DNA from 2 places in the Kocuria arenosa genome. Region 2 is predicted to be linked to the other one. Evidence: riboswitches for the same ligand, from Rfam matches in the RefSeq annotation. Region 2 holds a riboswitch; the other holds the start of a gene.

Region 1 (9,740 bases), on a different contig from region 2:
CCAGGCGAAGTCGCGCCCGGCCGTGAGGTCGTAGACGTGCTGGCCGGCGACGTTCGCGCCGGTGATCCAGCGGGTGCCGCGGACCACGCGCGGGTCCACGAAGAAGGGGATGCCGGTCGAGGACTTCTCACCGAGCACGGCCTGGTCGAGGGACAGGCCGGGACCGATGTAGCCCTTGACCAGCAGGGGGCAGGCCCGCAGGTCCTCGTCGCCGGCCTGCTCCACCAGGAGCTCGCCGGGGACGTCCAGGGCGGCGCCGATGCCGGCCTCGATGCGCTTGAGGTCCACGGCGCGGTCGCCGGGCAGGCCGACCGCCACGAGCCGTCGCGCGCCGTCGGGCAGGACGACCGCGAGCACCACGTTCTTGAGGGTGTCGGCGGCGGTCCAGAGCCCCTCGGCCCGCGGGTGCATCTCGTTCGAGCGTTGCACGAGCGTGTCGATCGTGGGGCTGTCCGGGGTCTCCAGCACCCGTGCCTCGGGGACCCCGGCGGGGTCGGACTCCTCGGGCACCACGGTGGTCACCGCCTCGACGTTGGCCGCGTAGCCCCCCGGCGAGCGCACGAACGTGTCCTCGCCGATGACCGTGGGGTGCAGGAACTCCTCGGAGCGGGAGCCGCCCATGGCCCCGGACTGGGCCGAGACGGCGACCACGGGCAGGCCGAGGCGCTCGAAGATCCGGACGTAGGCCTCGCGGTGCCTGGCGTAGGACTCGTCGAGACCGGCGTCGTCGACGTCGAAGGAGTAGGAGTCCTTCATGACGAACTCGCGCCCGCGCAGGAGGCCGGCGCGGGGACGGGCCTCGTCCCGGTACTTCGCCTGGATCTGGTACAGGGTGACGGGGAGGTCCTTGTAGGACGAGTACAGGTCCTTGACGAGCAGCGTGAACATCTCCTCGTGCGTGGGCGCGAGGAGGTAGTCGCCGTCCTTGCGGTCCTTCAGGCGGAAGAGGTTCTCGCCGTACTCCGTCCAGCGGTGCGTGACCTCGTAGGGCTCGCGCGGCAGCAGCGCCGGGAAGTGCACCTCCTGGGCCCCGATCGCGCCCATCTCCTCGCGCACCACCCGCTCGACCTTCCCGAGCACCCGCAGGCCCATCGGCAGCCAGGTGTAGATGCCCGGGGCGGCGCGGCGGATGTAGCCGGCACGGACGAGCAGCTTGTGGCTGTCCACCTCGGCGTCGACAGGGTCTTCGCGCAGGGTCCGCAGGAACAGGGAGGAGAGTCGCAGCGCCACGAGGGCTCCGTTTCTCCCGGGGAGCGCGGCGTGGTGCGGCCGGGCCCGGGCGTCGAGAGGGTGGGCGGCGCCGACGGCGCCGCTGATTCCGGTCAAATCTACACCCCCGGCCCGGGCCGCCGCGCCAGGATCGGCGTGCCCGGGGGCCTCAGAGCAGCACGGTGGCGAAGGTCCCGACCCGCTCGAAGCCGACCCGGCGGTAGGTGGCGAGGGCCCGGACGTTGTAGTCGTTGACGTAGAGGCTGACCACCGGCGTGCGCCGGCGGGCGAGGCGCACGGCGGCGGCCATGCAGGGCGCCGCCAGCCCCCGGCCGCGGTGCGCCGGGTCGACCCACACGCCCTGCACCTGCGCCACTCCGCGGGCGACCGAGCCGAGGTCGGCCTTGAACACCACCCGGCCCCCGTCGTCGGTCAGCACGAGGCAGCGCCCCGCCGCGACGAGCGCGGAGACCCGGTCCCGGTACCCGCGGTCACCGCCCGTGTACGGGGAGTAGCCGACCTCCTCCTCGAACATGGCGGCACTCGCCGGGAGCACGGCGGGCAGGTCGTCGGGACGCGCGACCCGGACACCGGGGTGCGGCGCGAGCGCCGGGTCCCGGTCGATGGCCAGCAGGGGCTGGACGGGCCGCAGGTCGAAGGGGCGGGGCCAGGAGCGCTCCACCCGGGACCACAGCCCGAGCACCAGCTCGGCGGGCCCGAACAGCGAGGCGTGCCGGGACCCGCCCCGGCGCAGGTGCCCGCCGACGAGGTCGAGGCCCGGGGCGTCCAGGGACACGGGCACCACGTTCGTGCCCACCCAGCAGGCGCCGGTCAGCTCCCCGTCCGGCCCGGCCGTGCCGACCACGGGCGGGATCCGCGAGCCCTTGCTGCCGCGGTAGGACTCGACGTGGGCGGCCACGAACGCGTGGGCGACCGGGTCCGCCTCGAGCAGCCGGTCCAGCTGGGCCGGATCGACCTCCCCCGCCGGCACCAGCCGCGGCGCCGTCCTCCGCTGCGTCCTCACCCGCTCGTCACCGGCCCGTCAGCTGACGCTCACGACGGGACTGCCCGCCGTGGTCTCCCCGTTCTCGTCCGTCTCCATCTCGGCGGCGATGCGGTTGGCCTCCTCGATCAGGGTCTCCACGATGAGGTCCTCGGGGACGGTCTTCACGACCTCGCCCTTGACGAAGATCTGGCCCTTGCCGTTGCCGGAGGCCACGCCGAGGTCGGCCTCGCGGGCCTCGCCCGGGCCGTTGACGACGCAGCCCATCACGGCCACCCGCAGCGGGACGGTGAGGCCCTCCAGACCCGCCGTCACCTCGTCGGCGAGCGTGTAGACGTCCACCTGGGCGCGGCCGCACGAGGGGCAGGAGACGATCTCGAGCTTGCGCGGGCGCAGGCCCAGGGACTGCAGGATCTGGTTGCCGACCTTGACCTCCTCGACCGGCGGCGCCGAGAGGGACACCCGGATGGTGTCGCCGATGCCCTGGGACAGCAGGGCGCCGAAGGCCGTGGCGGACTTGATGGTGCCCTGGAAGGCGGGGCCCGCCTCGGTCACGCCGAGGTGCAGGGGCCAGTCGCCGCGCTCGGCGAGCAGCTGGTAGGCCCGGACCATGGTGACCGGGTCGTTGTGCTTGACGGAGATCTTGAAGTCGTGGAAGTCGTGCTCCTCGAACAGGGACGCCTCCCACACGGCGGACTCCACGAGCGCCTCGGGCGTGGCCTTGCCGTACTTGTCCATGATCCGCTGGTCGAGGGAGCCCGCGTTCACGCCGATCCGGATGGACACCCCGGCGGCCTTGGCCTCGCGGGCGATCTGGCCGACCTGGTCGTCGAACTTGCGGATGTTGCCCGGGTTCACGCGCACGGCCGCGCACCCGGCCTCGATGGCGGCGTAGACGTACTTCGGCTGGAAGTGGATGTCGGCGATCACCGGGATCGGGGACTTCATGGCGATGATCGGCAGGGCGTCGGCGTCGTCCTGGGACGGGCACGCCACCCGCACGATGTCGCAGCCGGTGGCGTTGAGCTCGGCGATCTGCTGCAGGGTCGCGTTGATGTCCGTGGTGGGGGTGGTCGTCATGGACTGCACGCTCACCGGCGAGTCGGAGCCGACGCCCACGGACCCGACCCGGATCTGCCGGGTCTTCCGGCGCGGGGAGAGGACGGGCTGGGGCGCGGCGGGCATGCCGAGGCTGACCGGGGTCAAGGAGTTCCTCCGAGGAATCGAGGGCAGGAGCTGGAGCGGTGGCGCCGGGACCCGCTCGCCGGGCCCGTCGCCGGTTCCCATTGTGCCCCATGCTCCGGGGCGGACCCCGGGCGGCGGAGGGTGATTCCTCCCTCGCCGAACGCCCGGCGGCCCCGGGTCCGGACCGCCGGGGGCGGACTCAGAACAGCCGGACCGGCTTGACGATGTCCGCGTAGATCAGCAGCACGGACATCCCGATCATCAGCACGGCCACCGCGTAGGTCACCGGCAGCAGCCGGGCGGGGTCGAACGGGCCGGGGTCGCGGCGGCCCAGCAGCCGGGCGCTGCCCCGCCGCAGCGCCTCCCACAGCGCCCCGGCGACGTGCCCGCCGTCGAGGGGCAGCAGCGGGAGCAGGTTGAAGACGAACAGGGCCAGGTTGACGGAGCCGACCAGGCCCACGAGGGAGGCGGCCTTGTCCCGCAGCGCGATCTCCTCGTGCGCGGCGATCTCCCCCGAGATCCGGCCGACCCCGACCACGGAGATCGGACCGTCGGGGTCCCGCGGCGCGTCGGAGAACGCCGCCTCCCCCACCTCGTAGACCCGCTGCGGCAGGTGCAGCACCACCCCGGCGATCTGCTGCAGCCCGTCGAGCACCGCCCCGGGCACCGCGGTCAGCGGCTGCCGGACGGGCTCGGTCGTGGGGCTGATGCCGATGAACCCGACCTCCTCGTAGCGGGGGGCGCCGTCCTCGCCGGTCACGGCGGCGCCGGAGGCGTCCAGCACGGGGCGCGACGACAGGATGGGGGTGAGCGCCGAGGACACGGTCCGCCCGTCCCGCTCGACCACCACCGGGATCCGCTCCCCGGCCCGTTCCCGGATCCGGCCGGTGAGCTCGTCCCAGGAGGCGACCGGGGCGCCGTCGACGGCCGTGACGACGTCCCCGGGGCGCAGCCCGGCGGCGTTCGCGGGGGCCTGGGGGTCCTCCGGCCGGCACTCGGTCTGCCCGGCGGCCTGGCGCTCGGCGGCCACCACGCACTCGGAGACCCAGGCGACCGTCGTGGTGGGCGTCGCCGTCCCGAAGCCGGAGAGCAGGACGGCGAGGCACAGGGCGCCGAGCAGGAGGTTCATCACCGGGCCGCCGAGCATGATCACGACCCGCTTCCACACGGGCAGCCGGTAGAACACGCGGTCCTCGTCGCCGGGGGCGAGCTGGTCGACGGCGGCGCCGCGCGCCTCGGCCGCCAGCTGCTGGAACACGCCGGTGCTCGAGGCGCGGGCCGTCGTGCCCGCGCGCGGCGGCGGGTACATCCCGACCATCGAGATGTAGCCGCCCAGCGGGACCGCCTTGAGCCCGTACTCCGTCTCGCCCCGCCGGCGGGAGAACACGGTGCGCCCGAAGCCCACCATGTACTGCGTGACGCGCACGCCGAAGAGCTTGGCCGGCACCAGGTGGCCGATCTCGTGGAGGGCGATGGAGACCGCGATGGCGACGGCGGCCAGCAGCACGCCCACGAGGAACAGCACGACGCCCATCCGTCGGACCTCCCGGGATCGTCGAGGGTCCCCGGCGGGCGCCGGGGACGGGGCCGTGCGCTCGGCACGGCGAGGACCAGTCTGCACCACCATCCTGGACGGTGCGTGGCAGGCGCACCAGGCCACGACGACGGCCGGTCGCCTCCCGGAGGAGGCGACCGGCCGTCGGAGGGCGCCGGGCGGAACGCCTCAGCGGCGCAGGATCCGGCGGGCCAGCCGGTTGCCCACCACCTGCACGAGCTGGACCAGGACCACGATGACGGCGACGGCCGCCCACGTGACCTCGTCGTTGAACCGCTGGTAGCCCAGGCGCAGGGCGAAGTCGCCCAAGCCGCCGGCGCCGATGGCCCCGGCCATCGCGGACATGTCCGTGATGCCGATGACGAGGAAGGTGTAGCCGAGCACCAGGGGGCCCAGCGCCTCGGGCAGGATCACCGTGGTGATGATCCCGGCCCGGGAGACCCCCATCGAACGGGCCGCCTCGACGACGCCGGGGTCCACGCTCATCAGGTTCTGCTCGACGATGCGAGCCACCGCGAACATCGCCCCGATGGTCATCGCGAAGATCGCCGCGTTGGGTCCCAGCCGCGTCCCGACGACTCCCTGGGTCACCGGTCCGAGCGCGGCGAGCAGGATGATGAACGGGATCGGCCGGACGAAGTTCACCACGAGGTTGAGGCCCTCGTGCACCGCCCGGTGCTCCAGGATGTTGCCCCGGCGGGTGACGTAGAGGCCCACGCCCACGAGCAGGCCGAGCAGACCGGCGAGCAGCAGCGTGACGGCCACCATGTAGAGGGTCTCCCCGAGCGCGGACAGCAGCTCGGGTCCCAGGACGGACCAGTCGTTCACGCGGCCACCTCTCTCAGGGTCGTGATGCGGGACATCGCGTCGACCACGGCCTGCACGTCCGTGTCCTCGCCGGTCAGCTCGAAGGTCAGCGACCCGAACGACTGCTCCTGGAGCACGCTGATCCCGCCGTAGGCGATGGTGAAGCGGACACCGCGGGCGGCGCCGTCGGAGAGCACCCCGCCGATGTCCACGCCGTCGCCGACGTCCACGATCACCAGGCGCCCGCGGTGGGCGCGGCGCAGCCGCTCCACCTCGCGGGCGTCGGGCACCGAGTGCAGGACGGAGGAGACGAAGCGGCGGGCGGTCTCGGTGCGGGGCCGGGCGAAGATGTCCACGGTGGAGCCGTGCTCCACGACCTTCCCGTCCTGCATCACGGCCACGCGGTCGGCGATCGCCCGGACCACGTCCATCTCGTGGGTGATGATCACGATCGTGATGCCCAGCTCCCGGTTGACCCGCTGCAGCACCTGCAGCACCTCCTGCGTGGTCTCCGGGTCGAGGGCGCTCGTCGACTCGTCGGCCAGGAGCAGCTTCGGGCTGGTGGCCAGGGCGCGGGCGATGCCCACGCGCTGCTTCTGCCCGCCGGAGAGCTGCTCCGGGTAGTTGCCGGCGCGCGCGGACAGGCCCACGAACTCGAGCAGCTCGGCCACCCGGGCCCGGCGCTCCTCCTTCGGCCAGCCGGCCCGCTTGAGCGGGTACTCGACGTTGCCGGCGACGGTGCGGGAGGTGAAGAGGTTGAACTGCTGGAAGATCATGCCGATCTCCTGCCGGACCGGCGCCAGCTCGGTCTCGCGCCGCCCGGCCACCTCGAAGCCCTCCACGGTCAGGGACCCCGAGGACACGGGCTCGAGCCCGTTGATGAGGCGCACGAGGGTGGACTTGCCCGCCCCGGAGTAGCCGATCACCCCGAAGATCTCGCCGCGGCGGACGTCGAGGCTGACGTCGTCGACCGCCACCACCTCGCGCGCCGCGCGCCCCGAGCCGGTGCGGAAGGTCTTGGAGACGTTGCGGAAGGAGACGAGCACCTCGTCCGGGCGCCCGGTGGCGGACGGCCCGGCGGGGACCGCCGCGCTCACTGCTCCTGGTCCTTCAGCTCCTGCTGGTAGCGGGTGGTCAGCTCCTGGAGCTCCTCCGGCTCCAGCTGCAGCGGCACGGCGGTGTCCTTGGTCTCCTGCATCTCGGCGTCGATCACGGCCTGCTCGTGGTAGAGGTCCGCGACCTGCCGGAGGGTCTCGTCGTCGGCGAGCTCCTCCGTCGTGGTGAACAGGTTGACGTAGGCGCGCGAGCCCTCCGCCTCCGGGTCGTCCTGGGCCAGTGCGGACTTCGGGTCGATGTCCGCGCGGGCGAGGAAGTCGTTGTTGATCACCGAGCCGGCCACCGAGTCGAGGGAGAGCACCGTCTGCTCCGCGGAGACCGGGGTGACCCGCACCTTCGAGGCCTCGGTGTCGACGTCGAGCTCCGTGGGGATGAGGGTGTCGCTGGTCAGCTCGACGAGGCCGGCGGACTCGAGCACGAGCAGGGCCCGGGAGAGGTTCACGGCGTCGTTGGGCACGGCGATCTCGTCGCCCTCCTGGAACTGCTCCACGGAGTCGTGCTCGTTGGAGTACAGGCCCAGCGGGTAGATCGACGTCGAGCCGATGGGGGTGATCGAGCCACCGGCGGAGTTGTTGTAGTCCGCGAGGAAGGGGACGTGCTGGAACCAGGTCATGTCCACGTCGCCGGACTCGGTGGCCGGGTTGGGCTGGTTGTAGTCGGAGAAGTCGACGTACTCGACGGTGACGCCCTGCTCCTCGGCCAGCTGCTGGAGGACGTCGTGGGTCGGGTGGGAGCCGACGACGCCGATGGTGACCTTGCCGTCGGCGAGGGCGCCCTCGCCGGAGGACTCCCCGCCGGAGCCGCCGCAGGCGGTGAGGGTGAGGCCGAGGGTCGTGGCCAGGGCGAGGAGGGGGAGGCGCTGCGATCGCATGTGGTGCCTTTCCGTGGGTCCGGGGTGTCCGAGGTCTCGACCGGCGCCGTGGGTCCGGCGGCCACGGTCGAGGGCGCGCCGGAGGGCGCGTGCGCGGTCGGACCGTACTTGCCGCCGGCCGTCGATGGCCGGTGCCGGATGGTTCACCTGGGGCACCCCACTACGGGAGAGGGTTGCCGCCCAGCAAGCCAGGGCTTCGCGCTGGGACTCGTCATCCGCCCGACACACTAGCACGTGCGGCGGGGGCGGCTCCCGTCCCGTCAGCGGGCGAGGACCTCGCGGGCCCGGTGGCGGGCCCAGCGCTCGGCCGCCAGCACGGCCTCGAGCTCCAGCGGGCCGCCGTCGTCGTGCTCGCCCAGCACCGCCTCGACCGTGTCCACGATGGCGGGGAACCGGATCCGGCCGTCGTGGAAGGCGTGCACCGCCTCCTCGTTGGCCGCGTTGAACACGGCGGGGAAGGTCCCGCCCCGCTCCCCCGCCGCCTTGATGAGCTCGACGGCCGGGAACGCCACCGGGTCGAGGGGCTCGAAGGTCCACTCCGTGGCGCGCGTCCAGTCGCACGGCCGGGCGGCGCCGGGCACCCGGTGGGGCCAGGCCAGGCCGAGGGCGATGGGCAGGCGCATGTCCGGGGGCGAGGCCTGGGCGAGGGTGGAGCCGTCCACGAACTGGACCATGGAGTGCACGACCGACTGGGGGTGGACCACCACGTCGATGCGCTCGAGGGGGACGTCGAAGAGCAGGTGGGCCTCGAGCACCTCGAGGGCCTTGTTCACCATGGACGCCGAGTTCGTCGTCACCATCAGGCCCATGTCCCAGGTCGGGTGGCGCAACGCGTCCTGCGGCGTGACCGACTCCAGCTCCGCGCGGGACCGGCCGCGGAACGGTCCGCCGGAGGCCGTCAGCACGAGCCGGTCGACCTCTCCGGCGGTGCCGCCGCGCAGCGCCTGCGCCAGCGCCGAGTGCTCGGAGTCCACGGGGATCAGGGCGTCCGGGTCCCCGGTGGCCGCGGCGGCGGCCTTCACGAGGGCGCCGCCGGCGATCAGCGACTCCTTGTTCGCCAGCGCGAGCTTATGCCCGGCCCGCAGCGCCGCCAGCGTGGGGGCGAGCCCGATGGAGCCGGTGATGCCGTTGAGCACGAGATCCGCGCCGGGATGTGCGGCGGCCGCGGACGCCGCACCGGGCCCGTGCTCGATGCCGGGGCGGTAGCCCGCCGCCCCGGCGGCCGCGGCCCGCTCCGCGATCAGACGGGCCAGCCGGGCGGCGTCCTGACCGGTGCCGCTGGTCGCCACGACCGCGGCGCGGGTCTCGACGGCCTGGTCGGCGAGCAGCTCGAGATGGCGTGCTCCGGCGGCGAGGGCGACCACGGTGAACGGGGCCGCGCCCTCGAGCCCGCGGGCGGCCCGCACGACGTCGAGCGCCTGGGTGCCGATCGAGCCGGTCGAGCCGAGGACGCTGATCCTGCGGGGACCTGCGGCGGCCAGCGCGCTCAGCTCGGGCGTCGGGCGGGCGCGTGGAGGGGAGGCGGGGGGCGTCATGGCCCCAGTATCCCCCAGCCGGCGTCCCCGGTCCCGCGCCTCCGGCGGGCCGGGGTGCCCGGCCCGGGACGGACCGAGGCCCCGTCCACCGGAAACGGTGGACGGGGCCTCGGCGACCGACGGGGTCGGGTCAGCGCGTGGCGCGACCCTTGCGGCCGGAGACCGCGCCCCAGATGAAGAGCACGATGAGGGCTCCCACGACGGCGGTGATGATGGTGCCGATGTCGAACGCGGACTCCAGGTCCCCGATGCCGATCAGCGAGCCCAGGAAGCCTCCGAGGAGGGCCCCGACGATGCCGAGGACGATGGTGACGATGATGCCGCCGCCCTGGCTGCCCGGCATGATGAGCTTGGCGAGGGCGCCGGCGATGAGGCCGAGGATGATCCAGCTGATGATTCCCATGATGGCTCCTTATCCGTCCCGGGAGGGACTTTCATTGTACGCAACCGGCGAGTATC
Region 2 (9,740 bases):
CCTCCGGGGAGGGCTGGCGCCACACGTCCACGGTCAGGGAGAAGGTGCTCACTCGCTCGGGTCCTTGTCGTCTCGAAGAAGGGTCGTCCCCCAGGAGGCCGTCCCGCAGGAGGTCGTCCCGCAGAGGGGAGAGGGCGGTCACGGGGCTCAGCGCACCGCGCGGGTCAGCACGGCCACCGGGATCGTGGTGTTGCCGGCGGCCACCGCGGCGCCGAAGGCGTTCGCGGCGATCCGGAGCCGCCGCTGCACCTGCCGGTCGCCGCCCACGCCGACGTCGTTGGCGATCTCCGGGATGCCGTGCACCAGGTGGGCGGCCAGCGCCGCCATGGACACGGCGTAGGCGGCGGCGACCGGCGGGCGGGAGAGGCTGGCCACGAGGTTGGCGTGGGCGCTGCCGTGCTCGAAGCCCCGTGCGGCGGCGGGCCGGGCGCCCAGGGTCAGGTCGAGGACGTGGAAGGCCGTGAACAGCCCGAGCACGCCGCCCGTGCTGCGCATCGAGCGCTTCGCCACCGCCCACGGGGAGCGACGCCGACCCCGCGGGCGCCGGCCGGTGCGTGGCAGCAGCGTCCCGTTCGCCGCCCAGGACCGCGCGGTGAGCACCGCAGCGGCGCCCGCGTGGACCACGAGGCCGGCGGTGAGCACGCCGCGGGCCGCCCAGAGCACCGTGCCGCGCGGCAGCACGGGGGCGCCGGCCGTGCGGAGGAACTCGGCGTAGGCGTTGAACTTCTCCTCGCCCTGGTAGATCTTCAGGTTCCCCAGCATGTGCACCAGCACGTAGCCCGAGAACAGGGCGCCGGAGGCGGCCATCGCGAGCTTGAGGTCGGCGTTCGGCAGGGCGGGCAGCAGCCCGTCCGGCGTGGAGCGGGCAGTGCCTGCGGGGCGGGGGGAGTCGTTCACAGCATTCATCCTAGGGGCGGGGCGGGCTGGGACGTCACAAGTCTCAACGTCCTTGCGGAGGGGGTCGCAGGTCGTCGTGCGGCGGCGCCGAGGAGTCGCCTCCCGCCTCCGCGCGGACCCGGGGGGGGCGTTCCTCGTCGGGGTGAGCGGCTCGTGCCGACGAGCAGCGGCCCCTCGGGCAGGGCAGCGCCGGGAACGACTCCGCGGGGCGGGGTCCTACCGCCGCGCCGCCAGGACTCCGGCGATGCGCTCGAGCGACTCCTCGTTCTGCAGCGAGGACCGGTCGCCCAGCGGGGCGCCCTCCCACAGCTGCGCGAGCAGGCGCCGGGTGATCTTCCCGGAGCGGGTCTTCGGCAGGTCCGGGACCGCCACGACCGCCCGGGGCTTGGCGATCGGCCCGATCTCGTGCGCCACGTGCTCGCGCAGCGCCGCGGTCAGCTCGTCCGCCGGGACCCGCGCGGCCTCGGGGGTCAGCACCACGCAGGCGAGCACCGCGTGTCCGGTCAGCTCGTCGCGCACCGGCGCGGCACCGGCCTCGACCACCCACGGGTGGGTGACGAGCGCCGACTCGATCTCGATGGTGGACAGCCGGTGCCCGGAGACGTTGATGACGTCGTCGACCCGCCCGAGGATGTAGATGTCCCCCTCGTCGTCGTAGCGGGCGCCGTCCCCGGCGAGGAACCAGCCCTGCTCCGCATAGGCCTGCCAGTAGGAGGACAGGTAGCGCTGCGGGTCGCCCCACACGGTGCGGGCCATCGACGGGCCGGTCCGGTCCACCACCACGAAGCCCTGCACCCCGGACGGGACCGTTTCCCCGGCCTCGTCGACCACGCGGGTGGAGATCCCCGGGACCGCGCGGGTCGCGCAGCCGGGCTTGAGGGCGGTGCGCGGCGCTCCGTCGTCGAACGTCCCCGGGGGCGCGAACTGGGGGTCGTGCGGACGCGGGGACATCACGGTGGCGCCGGTCTCGGACTGCCACCACGTGTCCACGAACGGCACCTCGTCCCGGCCCAGCTGGGCGCGCAGCCAGCGCCAGGCCTCGGGGTTGATCGACTCGCCCACGGAGCCGAGCAGCCGGATCGAGTTGAGGTTGTAGAGCGGCGGGACGCCCCGCGGGAACGCGCCCATCAGGGAGCGGATCAGCGTGGGCGCCGTGTAGTAGGTGGTGACCCCGTAGCGCTCGACGACCTCGAAGTGCCGGCCCCAGTGCGGGGTGTTCGGGGTGCCCTCGTAGATCACCTCGGACACGCCGTTGACCAGCGGCCCGTAGATCTCGTAGGTGTGCGCGGTGACCCAGGCGAGGTCGGCGGTGCACCAGTGCACGGCGGCGTCGACCTTCGCGCGGTCGTTGACCGTGGCCAGCTCGTCCGGGTGGAGCCGGCCCTCGTCGTCGAGCACGTCCGGCAGGAGGTCGAAGAGCAGGGCGTGCGTGTACGCGGCCTGGACGAGGTAGCCGCCCATGGTGTGCACCAGGCCCTTGGGGCGCCCGGTGGTCCCCGACGTGTAGATGATGAACAGCGGCGTCTCGGCGTCGAACGCCTCGGGCACGTGCACGTCGGACTGCTCGGCGACCAGCTCGTGCCACCACACGTCCCGTCCGCGCGTCCACGGGACGGCGTCCTCCTCCTTGGAGTGCGTGCCCCGGGTGCCGCGCGGCAGGTCCGTGCGGCCCGGCCGGGAGGTGCGGCGCACGACGACGACGTGCTCGATCGCGTTGTCGCCGCCGCAGGCCTCGTCGGCGACGCCCTTGACGGGCACCACGGCCCCGCGCCGGTGCTGCCCGTCCGCGGTCACGAGGACCTTGGCGCCGGTGTCCTCCACGCGGAAGCGCAGGGCCTCGGCGGAGAACCCGCCGAAGACCAGCGAGTGCACCGCGCCGATGCGGGCGCAGGCCAGCGTGATGATGACGGTCTCCGGGATGACGGGCAGATAGATCACCACTCGGTCGCCCTGCTCCACGCCCAGGGCGAGCAGGGCGTTGGCGGCGCGGGAGACCTCCCGCTGCAGGTCGGCGTAGGTGTAGACCAGCCGGTCCCCGGGCTCGCCCTCGAAGTACAGGGCCACGTGCGCGCCGCGGCCGGCCTCGACGTGGCGGTCCACGCAGTTGTGGGCCACGTTCAGCTTCCCGCCCTCGAACCACGCGATCTCCGGGACCGACCAGGTGGGGCTGCCGTCCTCGTCCGTGCCGATCCGCTGCGGGGCCTCGAAGCGGTGGGCCGTCGTCCACGGCTCGGCCCAGTCCAGCCGGGACGCCTGGTCCTCCCAGAACGCGATCCGGGCCTCGTCGGAGACGAGCGCGGGATTCGGGGTGGGGGAGGAGGGATTGCTCCAGCTCTGGCTCACGGTGCTGCGGTCCTTTCCTGTCGGCACGGACCCGGCCTGCCCGGTTCCTGCCTGCTCGGTTCCAGTCTGCGCGAGATCTGTCCGTGCGGTTCGTGCTCGCACGGCCGCCGTCCGCCCGGTTCCTGCTCGCACGGCTCCTGCTCGCCCGGACGGGTCCACGGTGCCAGGCGCACGTGTCAGGCCCATTTCTTGACGGCCCACTTCTCGAACACGCCCAGCAGCGCGTCCGAGGCCTTGCCGAGCACCGCCAGCAGGACGATCGCCAGCAGCAGGCGGTCGGTGCGGCCGTTGTTCTGCGAGTCGGTGAGCAGCCAGCCCAGGCCCATGGACGCCCCCAGCAGCTCGGCGGCCACGAGGAACAGCCACGCCTGGGCCAGGGCCAGGCGCAGCCCGGAGATCACCGACGGCATGACGGCCGGCAGCTGCACCGTGGTGAGCAGGCGCAGCCCGTGGAGCCCGAAGGCCCGTGCCGCCTCGAGGAGGTTGCGGTCCACGTGCTGCAGGGCCGCGGAGACGGTGGTGTAGACGGGGAAGAACGCACCGATGGCCACCAGCGTGACCTTGGAGTCCTCGCCGAGACCGATCCACAGCAGCAGCAGCGGCACCCACGCCAGGGACGGCACCGCGCGGAACGCCCCGATCGTGGGGCCCACCAGCGTGGAGCCCCAGCGGGAGAGGCCGATGAAGGACCCGGCCACGAGTCCGAGCCCCGCGCCGATCAGGAAGCCGATCAGCACGCGCTGGGTCGAGATGCCCACGTGGGTCCAGAGGTCCCCGCCGGCCAGCAGGCCGATCCCGGCCTCGAGCACCGCGAGGGGGGCCGGCAGCTGCACGGCGCTGAAGACCCCGGCGGTGGACAGCACGTGCCACAGCACCAGCAGCGCCGCGGGCAGCAGCAGGCCCAGCACGGTGCGCAGCAGCGGCCGCCGCCGGGGGGCGGCCGCTGCTGCGGGGGCGTCCTCGACGCGCTCCGCCTCCGCGGCGGGGCTCAGCGGCTGCGTCACTGCTGGCCCCCGACCAGCTCGGCCGCGCGGGAGGCGTCGGCGTTCTCGGCATAGGAGCTCTCCACGATGCTCCCGAGCGCCTCGTCGATCTGCTCCTGACCGGCCACGTCGTCGGACTCGACGAAGATCGGCCCGACCTTCTCCAGGACCGCCAGCTGCTCGTCGCCGGGCACGTGGTCGATGTCCAGGTTGGTGCGCTCGAGCACCTTCCCGGCCACCGACAGCTCGATCCCGGCCGCCTCGGAGAGCAGCTGCGCGGTCTCCTCGGGGTTCTCCTGCGCCCACTCCCGGGCGTAGGCGTAGACGTCCACCACGGTCTGGGCGGCCTCGGGCTGCTCCTCGAGGAAGCTCTCGTGGGCGTTGAGGAAGCCGTAGGTGTTGAAGTCGACGTTGCGGTAGAACAGCTCCGCGCCGTTCTCCTCCGCGGCGGCCATGATCGGGTCGAGCCCGGACCAGGCGTCCACCTGGCCGTTCTCCAGGGCGGCCCGGCCGTCCGCGTGCTGCAGGTTCTGGATCGTGACGTCCCCGGCGTCCACCCCGGCCTCATCGAGGGCCTGGAGCAGGAAGAAGTACGGGTCGGTGCCCTTGGTCGCGGCCACGGTGCGGCCCTCGAGGTCAGCGACCTCCTGCACCTCGCTGCCGGCGCCGGTGACCAGGGCGGACCACTCCGGCTGCGAGTAGAGGTCGATCACCTGGATCGGGGTGCCGTTGCTGCGGGCCAGCAGCGCCGCGGAGCCGGCGGTGGAGCCGATGTCCACCGCCTCCGCGCGCAGCGCCTCGTTGGCCTTGTTCGACCCGGCCGACTGCACCCACTCCACCTCGATGCCCTCCTCGGCGAACGCGGTCTCGAGCCAGCCCTTCTCCTTGATCACCACGGAGAGCGGGTTGTAGGTGGCCCAGTCCACGCGGACGGTGCCGTCCCCGGCGGCCTCCGCGGGGGCCTCGCCGGAGCCCTCACCGGCCATGCACCCGGTCAGGCCGAGGGCCAGGACGGCGGCGAGCGCGGGGATCGTGCGGACGGAACGCTGGGGCAGGGCCATGGCGGAGCCTTTCGGGGTGGGCGGACGGTGCGGGGCGTCGCGGGCGGGCGCCGCGACGGGTCCGGGAAGAGGAGTGGGAGCGGGCCGCGTCAGCGGGTCGCGGGGTGGTGGGTGTCGACGCCGAGGTGGCCGAGGAGCTGCACGCGCAGCTCGGCGAGGACCTCGGAGGCCCGGTCCCGGGGTCGCTCGCCGGGGACGGCGAGGATCGTGCTGATCGAGGCGGGAGCGGTGGGTCCGGTCCGGCCCAGGACCACGATCCGGTCCGCGAGCTGCAGCGCCTCGTCGACGTCGTGGGTGACGAGCAGGACGGTGGTGGGCTGGGCCGCGTGGATCGTGAGCAGGAGGTCCTGCATCTTCAGGCGGGTCAGGGCGTCGAGCGCGCCGAAGGGCTCGTCCAGCAGCAGGACCCCGGGAGTGCGGGCGAGGGCCCGGGCCAGGGACGCCCGCTGGGCCATGCCGCCGGAGATCGCGCGGGGACGGTGGCCGGCGTGCGCGGTGAGCCCGACCAGGCGCAGCAGGTCGTCGATCACGGCGTCCCCCTCGTCCCGGGGGAGCCCGCGGGGCAGGCCCAGGCGGACGTTCTCGCGCACGGAGCGCCACGGCAGCAGGCGGGGCTCCTGGAAGGCGACCGCGCAGCGCGGGTCGATCCCGGACACGGGGGTGCCGTCGATGAGCACCCGGCCCGCCGAGGCGGTGTCGAGCCCCGCCGCCGCCCGCAGGAGCGTGGACTTGCCGCACCCCGAGGGCCCCAGGACCGCCAGCACCTCGCCGGGCCGGGCCGTGACGTCGATGTCCTGCAGGACGTGGTGCGTCTCGCGGCCGGACGGGAAGGCCTTGCCGACGTGCTCGAACGCCACGGAGAACGCGCGCTTCGGGGTGCCCGGCGCGGCGGACGGCGCAGAGCTCAGCAGAGAAGTGCTCATGATCAACTCCATCGGTCCTGGCATTAGCACCTCGCACGGAGGATCAGACGGATCCGTGCCGGTTGCTGCGACGTCGACGAGCCAGGTCTCTCAGCCGCTCCGGATGGTGACGTCACCAATTGAACGTCCTCGGCGTGTTCCCTGGCAAATCCGTCGCATCCGTGATCGTCGCGACACATCGCTGGCACGCGCGACCTCCGTGCCCCACCATGGACCCATGACGAGCCGCAGAACCCCGGGCCGGGCGGACCTGGTGCGCGACGCCTGCACGGCGATCGGCGCGGTCCTCGACGGCCTCGGCGACGACGACTCCTGGGCCGCCACGGGGTGCACGGGGTGGTCGGTCCGGGACCTCACCCACCGCTGCACGATGGACGCGCAGCGGGGGCTGGTCGCCCTGCACACCCCCACGACCGCCCGCCCGGACCGGGACGCCGCCACCTGGTGGGCGGACCGGGGCGGCGACCACGCGGGAGTCGCCGAGGGGCGGCGCCAGGCTCGCGTGGCCGCGTCCATGGTCCTGGACTGGGAGCCGGTGCGCGCGCTCTACCGGGAGACCGCCCGGGCGCTCGTGCACGCGGCGGGGCACTGCGGCAGCGGCGGCGCCGTCCGCACCCAGGGGCACGTGCTGCGCGTCGAGGACCTGCTGAGCGCGCTCACGGTGGAGGCCACGGTGCACCACCTGGACCTGATCCAGCACCTCGACGGCTCCCCGGGCCCCGCCGTGGACGGGCTCGCCGAGGTCCGCCGGGTCCTCACCGACCTGTGGGAGCGGGAACCGCTGGAGCACTGGAGCGACGAGCACTTCGCCCGCGTGGGCACCGGCCGGGCGGAGCTGACCGCCCAGGAGCGCGCGGAGCTGGGCGCGCACGCGGACCTCCTGCCGCTCTTCTCCTGACCCCCTCCCGCACGGGTCCGGTCGCCGGCACGTGCGACCTCGCGCAGGGGAGGGCTCCGTGCCAGGCTGGTGCCATGAGCCGCAACGCCCCCGCCGTCATCGACCGCCTCATGACCCGGCCCGGCCGGTGGGCGGTGGTGGGACTGACCGGCAACACGGCCCGTCCTGCGCACTCGGTCGCCCGGCAGATCCGGGACGACCTCGGCATGACGATCATCCCGGTGAACCCGAAGGGCGAGCCGGTGCACGGCGAGCCCGGCCACCGCACGCTCGCCGAGGTCCCGGGGCCGATCGACGTGGTGGACTGCTTCGTCAACTCCCGCCGCGTCGGCGCGGTCGTGGACCAGGCCATCGCCGCGGGCGCCGCGGCGGTGTGGCTGCAGCTGGGCGTCGTCGACGAGGCCGCGGCCGCCCGGGCGGAGCGGGCCGGCCTCGACGTCGTCATGGACACCTGCCCCCTGATCGAGCTCCGCTCCCTGCTCCGGCGCGGCTGGACCCTGGACCCGGGCCGGACCCCGCGGCTCGCCCCGCCCGCCTGAGCTGCTCGCCCCGTCCACCCGCTCGAACGGCACCGTTTCGGTGCGGCGGGGGCCGCGCGGGGGTTGCGCCGGGTCCGGGACGACCCGCTAAGCTGTCCTGCGACGACGATGACGAGTCCCGACGCGAAGCTCTGGCTGGTCGGGCGGCAACCCTCTCCCGTAGCGGGGTGCCCCAGATGAACATCGGGCCGCGGTGCACGTGCTCCGCGGCAAGTACGGCGCCCACCAGTGCGTCGGACCCGCGAGCAGGTCTCCACGACGCACGGGCGCGGGTCGGCATCGACCCGGGAGGAACACCCATGAGCAAGCGCATCGCCCTGAACGCCTTCGACATGACCTGTGTGGGACACCAGGCCCCCGGCTTGTGGAAGCACCCCCGTTCCCGGGCGGACGAGTACAACACCATCGAGTACTGGACGGACGTCGCCCAGCTCCTGGAGAAGGGGCTCTTCGACGCGCTGTTCCTCGCGGACGTCGTCGGGTACTACGACGTCTACCAGAACTCCGCGGCCCCGGTGATCCGGGACGCCACCCAGATCCCGGTCAACGACCCCTTCATGCAGATCTCCGCGATGGCGGCCGTGACGAAGCACCTCGGCTTCGGCGTGACCAGCGCGATCACCTACGAGCAGCCGTACCCGCTCGCCCGGAAGTTCGCGACCCTCGACCACCTCACGAAGGGCCGGATGGGCTTCAACGTGGTGACGTCCTACCTGAAGTCGGCCGCCGAGAACCACGGGCTGACGGAGCAGATCTCCCACGACGAGCGCTACGAGATCGCCGAGGAGTTCATGGAGGTCTGCTACAAGCTCTGGGAGGGCTCCTGGGAGGACGGCGCGGTCAAGCGCGACCGGGTCAACGGGGTCTTCGCCGACCCGGCGCTCGTCCACCCCATCCAGCACCACGGCAAGTACTTCGACGTGCCGGGCATCGGGCTGACCGAGCCGTCCCCGCAGCGCACGCCGCTGATCTTCCAGGCCGGGGCCTCGTCCCGCGGGCGCGCGTTCGCCGGCCGCCACGCGGAGGCGGTCTTCGTGGGCGGCATCCGCCCGGACCTGACCCGCGTGGTCACCGACAAGCTGCGCGACGAGGCGCAGGCGCAGGGCCGGGACCGGGACGACCTCAAGATCTTCGCGATGCTGCACGTGATCGTCGACGAGACCGATGCGAAGGCCGAGCAGAAGCGCCGCGACTACGAGCGGTACGCGGACACCGACGGCGCGCTGGGCCTCGTGGGCGGCTGGTCCGGCGTGGACCTGGGCCGGTACGACGAGAACGACGTCCTGGAGTACATCAGGACCGACTCGATCCAGTCCTTCCTGACCCCCTTCACCACGGCCGACCCCCACAAGAAGTGGACGGTCAAGGAGGTCGCGAAGCACATCTCGATGGGTGGCATGGGCGTGCCGATCGTCGGCTCCCCGCAGACCGTGGCGGACGAGCTCGAGCGGTGGATCGACGACGGCGGGCTGGACGGCATCAACCTCGCCTACCACGTGTCCCCGGGCTCGTTCGAGGACTTCGTGGAGTGGGTCGTGCCGGAGCTGCAGAAGCGCGGCCGCTACCGGATCGGCTATGAGGGCACCACGCTCCGGGAGAACCTCTACGGCGCGGGCCAGACCAAGGTGCTCGGCACCCACCCCGCCGCCGCGTACCGGGGTGCCTACGCGGGCCGGCCGTCCGCCGCGGACACCCCCGCCCGCGCACTGGTCCTCTGACGCCCGCCCGGTGACCCCGGGACGCCGTCGGCGCCGGGGTCGCGAGGCGCCCGCGCCGGGGCCACCGGGCGGGAAGCGCACGAGGGGCCCCGCACCGGGGGCCCCTCGTGCGCTCCGGGTCAGGACGCCGGTGCGGCGCTCCATCGCAGCAGGGCCGCCACGTCCGTGCCGTGGGGCAGCGCCCCCGGCGGCACGAAAACGGGGCGGCCGTCGGTCAGCACCGCGGCGCGCACCAGGGCCGCGTCGGCGGAGACCCGGCCGAGCACGCCGGCGCCCACGGCCTCCGACTCCTGGACGGCGATCCACGGCTCGGCGTCCAGGGCGATGAGCTCCTGCTCCGTGTCCAGGTGGGTGTCGTCGATCAGCAGCGTCTCCGCC

The links. Region 2 has a riboswitch for S-adenosylmethionine ahead of ACFYE3_RS00880 (ABC transporter ATP-binding protein). Riboswitches for the same ligand answer to the same signal wherever they lie in the genome.
Region 1: another riboswitch for S-adenosylmethionine. It lies ahead of ACFYE3_RS11620 (MetQ/NlpA family ABC transporter substrate-binding protein); the one in region 2 lies ahead of ACFYE3_RS00880 (ABC transporter ATP-binding protein).

Annotation. Positions count from the first base shown of each region.
Region 1 covers NZ_JBHZTA010000006.1:76,009-85,748, forward strand. The annotation lists gene ACFYE3_RS11590 (proline--tRNA ligase) at 1-1,230, opposite strand, end outside; gene ACFYE3_RS11595 (GNAT family N-acetyltransferase) at 1,379-2,233, opposite strand; gene ispG (flavodoxin-dependent (E)-4-hydroxy-3-methylbut-2-enyl-diphosphate synthase) at 2,252-3,418, opposite strand; gene ACFYE3_RS11605 (M50 family metallopeptidase) at 3,597-4,931, opposite strand; gene ACFYE3_RS11610 (methionine ABC transporter permease) at 5,121-5,720, opposite strand; gene ACFYE3_RS11615 (methionine ABC transporter ATP-binding protein) at 5,777-6,856, opposite strand; gene ACFYE3_RS11620 (MetQ/NlpA family ABC transporter substrate-binding protein) at 6,853-7,746, opposite strand; SAM riboswitch class IV at 7,846-7,962, opposite strand; gene dxr (1-deoxy-D-xylulose-5-phosphate reductoisomerase) at 8,007-9,281, opposite strand; gene ACFYE3_RS11630 (GlsB/YeaQ/YmgE family stress response membrane protein) at 9,412-9,684, opposite strand.
Region 2 covers NZ_JBHZTA010000001.1:180,990-190,729, forward strand. The annotation lists gene ACFYE3_RS00855 (2Fe-2S iron-sulfur cluster-binding protein) at 1-52, opposite strand, end outside; gene ACFYE3_RS00860 (succinate dehydrogenase) at 148-906, opposite strand; gene ACFYE3_RS00865 (AMP-binding protein) at 1,114-3,240, opposite strand; gene ACFYE3_RS00870 (ABC transporter permease) at 3,417-4,244, opposite strand; gene ACFYE3_RS00875 (aliphatic sulfonate ABC transporter substrate-binding protein) at 4,241-5,284, opposite strand; gene ACFYE3_RS00880 (ABC transporter ATP-binding protein) at 5,374-6,207, opposite strand; SAM riboswitch class I at 6,213-6,317, opposite strand; gene ACFYE3_RS00885 (maleylpyruvate isomerase N-terminal domain-containing protein) at 6,425-7,105, shown strand; gene ACFYE3_RS00890 (CoA-binding protein) at 7,180-7,644, shown strand; SAM riboswitch class IV at 7,752-7,866, shown strand; gene ACFYE3_RS00895 (LLM class flavin-dependent oxidoreductase) at 7,944-9,362, shown strand; gene ACFYE3_RS00900 (baeRF2 domain-containing protein) at 9,482-9,740, opposite strand, start outside.